DNA from 2 places in the Agromyces sp. NPDC029043 genome. Region 1 is predicted to be linked to the other one. Evidence: predicted binding sites of a transcription regulator. Region 1 holds the regulator's gene; the other holds the start of a gene.
The links. The regulator HrcA, encoded in region 1, represses chaperone genes, less so after heat shock. The targets are predictions, from matches to a motif close to TTNGCACTCGNNNNNNNCGAGTGCNAA.
Positions count from the first base shown of each region.

Region 1 (2,196 bases):
GGCTGGCAGCACGAGCCATGGCAGGTCTCGCAGGTGACCGCGGTGTCGACCTCGAGGTCGCGGTGCGTGCCGAAGATGACCTCGTCGAGGCTCACCTCCAGGCGGATCAGCGCGTCCTGGCCGCGCTCGCGACGCGAACGCGGCCCGCGGCTGGCCTGCCCCGCGCCGAAGAACGTCTCGAAGATGTCGCCGAACCCGCCGAAGCCGGCGCCGTTGAACCCGCCCTGGCCACCGCCGAGGTCGTACTGCTGGCGCTGCTTCGGGTCGGAGAGCACGTCGTAGGCGTGCGTGACCTGCTTGAACCGCTCGGACGCCTCGGCGCCCGGGTTGACGTCGGGGTGGAGCTCGCGGGCGAGGCGGCGGTACGCCTTCTTGATCTCGTCGGGGGTGGCGTCGCGCGAGACGCCGAGGACCTCGTAGTGGTCGGCCACAGGGGGCGGGTTCCTTTCGATTGCGGTGACGGATGCCGCGACTCGGGCGGCTCCGGTCGAGTCAGCTCTCGCCGAGCGTGCGCGAGAGGTAGCGAGCCACGGCGCGCACGGCGGCCATGCTCTGGGAGTAGTCCATGCGGGTCGGACCCACGATGCCCAGCCGCGACACGTCGCGGCCGGGGATCTCGAACGAGCTCGAGACGACGGAGGTCTCGCCGAGGCCGTACGCGGCGTTCTCGCGGCCGATCCGGACCGCGATGCCCTCCTCGGAGGTCATCTCGCCGAACAGCTTCAGGATCACGACCTGCTCCTCGATGGCCTCGATCACGCCGAGGATGTTGCCGGCGAAGTCCTGCTCGGTGCGAACCAGGTTGGCGGCGCCCGCGACGACGAGCCGATCGCTTCGGGTGAACTTCGCCTGGTCGGCGAGCGTCGCCGCGAGGGTGCGGAGCACCTCGGCGTGGGCCCGGTCGGCCGTCTCGGTCTCGACGGAGAGCGCCGCCGCGGCATCGGTCATGGTCAGGCCCGCCGCGACCTCGTTCAGCCGGTTGCGGAGCCGGCCGAGCGTCTCCTCGTCGGCGGGCTGGTCGAGCTCGGCGAGTCGCTGCTCGACCTGCCCCGTGTCGGAAATGAGGATGCACAGCACGCGCGTCGGCGCGAGCGAGACGAGCTCGACGTGGCGCACGCGAGCGCGCTGGAAGCTCGGGTACTGCACGACCGCCAGCTGGCGCGTGAGCTGCGCGACCAATCGCACGGTGCGGGCGAGCAGCTCGTCGAGGTCGTTGGACTCGCCGAGGAACGTCTCGATCGCCTGCCGCTGGGCCGTCGTGAGCGGCCTGACGTCGGCGAGCTGGTCGACGAAGACCCGGTAGCCCTTGTCGGTGGGGATGCGGCCCGACGAGGTGTGCGGAGCCGCGATGAGCTCCTCCTCCTCGAGCACGGCCATGTCGTTGCGGATGGTCGCCGCGGACACGCCGAAGTGGTGACGCTCGACGATCGTCTTCGAGCCCACGGGCTCGCGGGACGCGACGTAGTCCTGCACGATCGCGCGGAGCACGGCGAGACTGCGTTCGGAGACCATGGCCCTCGCTTCCCTCGACCGGCGTGACGGCGGCGGACCGGCGCTTAGCACTCGGTTCCCGTGACTGCCAATCCTACCGCGACATTCAGGGCTCGCACCGTTGCCCGCCCGAACGGCACGGCAGTAGCGTGTGCAACGTCGCGCGCACCCACCCGATGCACCCCCGCCCCGTTCGAGGTGCCCGCGTCCGATCCGAAAGGCACGCACATGACCGATCCCAACGTCCCCCCGCACGATCCCAACGCCGGCCCGCAGCCGGCACCGGCCGCCCCGCTCTCGCAGGAGCAGGACGTCCAGTGGGGGTCGTTCGCGCACCTCGGCGGCATCCTCGGCATCCTGCCGTCGCTCATCATCTGGCTCGTCTTCAAGGACCGCGGCTCCTTCACCAACACCGAGGCCAAGGAGGCCCTGAACTTCCAGATCACGCTGCTGTTCGCCACGATCGCGCTCTGGATCGTCGTGACCTTCCTCACGGTCGTGACGTTCGGCTTCGGCGCCTTCCTCTCGTTCCTCACCTGGATCCCGTGGGTGCTCGGCGTGGTCTTCTCGATCATCGCGTTCCTGCAGGCCAAGGAGGGGCGCCACTACCGCTACCCCTTCGCGGTGCGCCTCATCAAGTAGGGCGCCGCAGGACGGCTCGGGGGGGGGGGGGGGGGGGGGGGGGGGGGGGGGGGGGGGGGGGTG
Region 1 is NZ_JBVHVX010000007.1:17,850-20,045, reverse strand. It holds gene dnaJ (molecular chaperone DnaJ) at 1-431, opposite strand, end outside; gene hrcA (heat-inducible transcriptional repressor HrcA) at 493-1,512, opposite strand; gene ACZ4TW_RS10620 (DUF4870 domain-containing protein) at 1,720-2,133, shown strand.

Region 2 (2,196 bases), on a different contig from region 1:
GACCTCGGTGGCCGCGCCCGCCTTGATGACGGCGACGCCGCCGGCGAGCTTGGCGAGGCGCTCCTGCAGCTTCTCGCGGTCGTAGTCGGAGTCGGTGTTGTCGATCTCCGAGCGGATCTGGGCGACGCGGCCCGCGATCTGGTCGGGGTCGCCGGCGCCCTCGACGATGGTCGTCTCATCCTTGGTGATGACGACCTTGCGCGCCTGGCCGAGCAGGTCGAGGGTGGCGTTCTCGAGCTTGAGGCCGACCTCCTCGGAGATGACCTGGCCGCCGGTGAGGATCGCGATGTCCTGGAGCTGGGCCTTGCGGCGGTCGCCGAAGCCCGGCGCCTTGACGGCGACCGACTTGAAGATGCCGCGGATCTTGTTCACGACGAGCGTGGCCAGGGCCTCGCCGTCGACATCCTCGGCGATGATCAGGAGCTGCTTGCCCGACTGGATCACCTTGTCGACGATCGGGAGCAGGTCCTTGATGTTGGAGATCTTCTGGTTGGCGATGAGGATGTACGGGTCCTCGAACACCGCCTCCTGGCGCTCCGGGTCGGTGACGAAGTACGCCGACAGGTAGCCCTTGTCGAAGCGCATGCCCTCGGTCAGCTCGAGCTCGGTGCCGAAGGTGTTCGACTCCTCGACGGTGACGACGCCCTCCTTGCCGACCTTGTCGATCGCCTCGGCGATGATCTCGCCGATCTGGGGGTCGGCGGCCGAGATCGACGCGGTCGCGGCGATCTCGTCCTTGGTCTCGATCTCCTTCGCGGCGGCGAGGAGCTCCTCGGAGACGGCCGCGACGGCCTTCTCGATGCCGCGCTTGAGCGAGATGGGGTCGGCGCCCGCGGCGACGTTGCGGAGGCCCTCGCGCACGAGCGCCTGGGCGAGCACGACCGACGTGGTGGTGCCGTCACCGGCGACGTCGTCGGTCTTCTTCGCGACCTCCTTGACGAGCTCGGCGCCGATCTTCTCGTACGGGTCGTCGAGCTCGATCTCCTTGGCGATGGACACGCCGTCGTTGGTGATCGTGGGCGCGCCCCACTTCTTCTCGAGCACGACGTTGCGGCCGCGCGGGCCGAGGGTCACCTTGACCGCGTCGGCGAGCGTGTTGAGGCCACGCTCGAGGCCGCGACGGGCCTCCTCATCGAAAGCAATGATCTTTGCCATGTGTGTCTCTCGTCCCTTCCCGGACGTCTAAGAACCGTGGGTTAGCACTCGAAACGAGCGAGTGCTAAAACGATTCTGGCACTCACCCGTCCCGAGTGCAAGCGAGGAGGGCACCGGCAGACACGCGCGGACATGCGGAAGCGCCGCCGGTCGAGACGGCGGCGCTTCCGTGAGACGGGGCTCAGGCCGGGCGGACGGCCTCGGCCTGCGGGCCCTTCGCGCCCGAGCCGACCTCGAAGACGACCTGCTGGCCCTCCTCGAGCACCTTGTACCCGGCCATGTCGATCGCGGAGTAGTGGACGAAGACGTCCTGGCCCCCGCCGTCGACGGTGATGAATCCGTAACCCTTTTCAGCGTTGAACCACTTGACGGTTCCGTTCGCCATGCGTTGCTCCCATGTTGCCGTGAATCCGAGTCAGCACGTGCCTCTCGCCTGTACCGGGCCGTCCGACGTGCTGACGTGGCGCCGGTGGGGCGCCGGGTGCTTCACACGGGTTTCGAGCGACCGACTCCAGATAGTCACAGGCCGCGCGCCGGGCACAAGAGGCTGCGCGTCACGAATGGTCGCAGAATGGCAACGATTCGGTCACCGGCTCAGCCGGCGGTCTGCTCGGCGTAGTCGGCGCCCAGCACCACCACGAGCTGGATGCCCGACTCGGCGGACTCCGCGGAGAGCCGCACGTCGGCACCGGGCAGCAGCTGCGCCACCCCGCGGGCCGCCCCCTCGAGCTCGGCCGTCGCGTAGTAGACGACGGTCTCCTGGACATCGTTCGCGTCGGCGTTCGACGCGACGCCCACGGGCACGCCGCCGGCCGCGAGGGTCTCGCTCGCCCGCGCCGCGAGCCCCGCGGTCGTCGTGCCGTTCAGCACGGCGACGGGGATGTCGGGCGCGATCGTCGGCTCGGCCGTGACGACCGGCTCAGGCGAGGCCGTCGGCACCGCGGCGTCGCCGAAGTCGAGGCGGTCGTTGAAGACGGCCACCGCCGCGATCCCGGCGACCGCGAGCACGACGGTCGCCAGGGCCGCCCAGCCGAACGCGAC
Region 2 is NZ_JBVHVX010000011.1:89,751-91,946, reverse strand. It holds gene groL (chaperonin GroEL) at 1-1,155, opposite strand, end outside; gene ACZ4TW_RS14540 (cold-shock protein) at 1,337-1,540, opposite strand; gene ACZ4TW_RS14535 (LytR C-terminal domain-containing protein) at 1,750-2,196, opposite strand, start outside.
Region 2: the regulator HrcA is predicted to act here: its motif matches at 1,197-1,223, upstream of groL (chaperonin GroEL).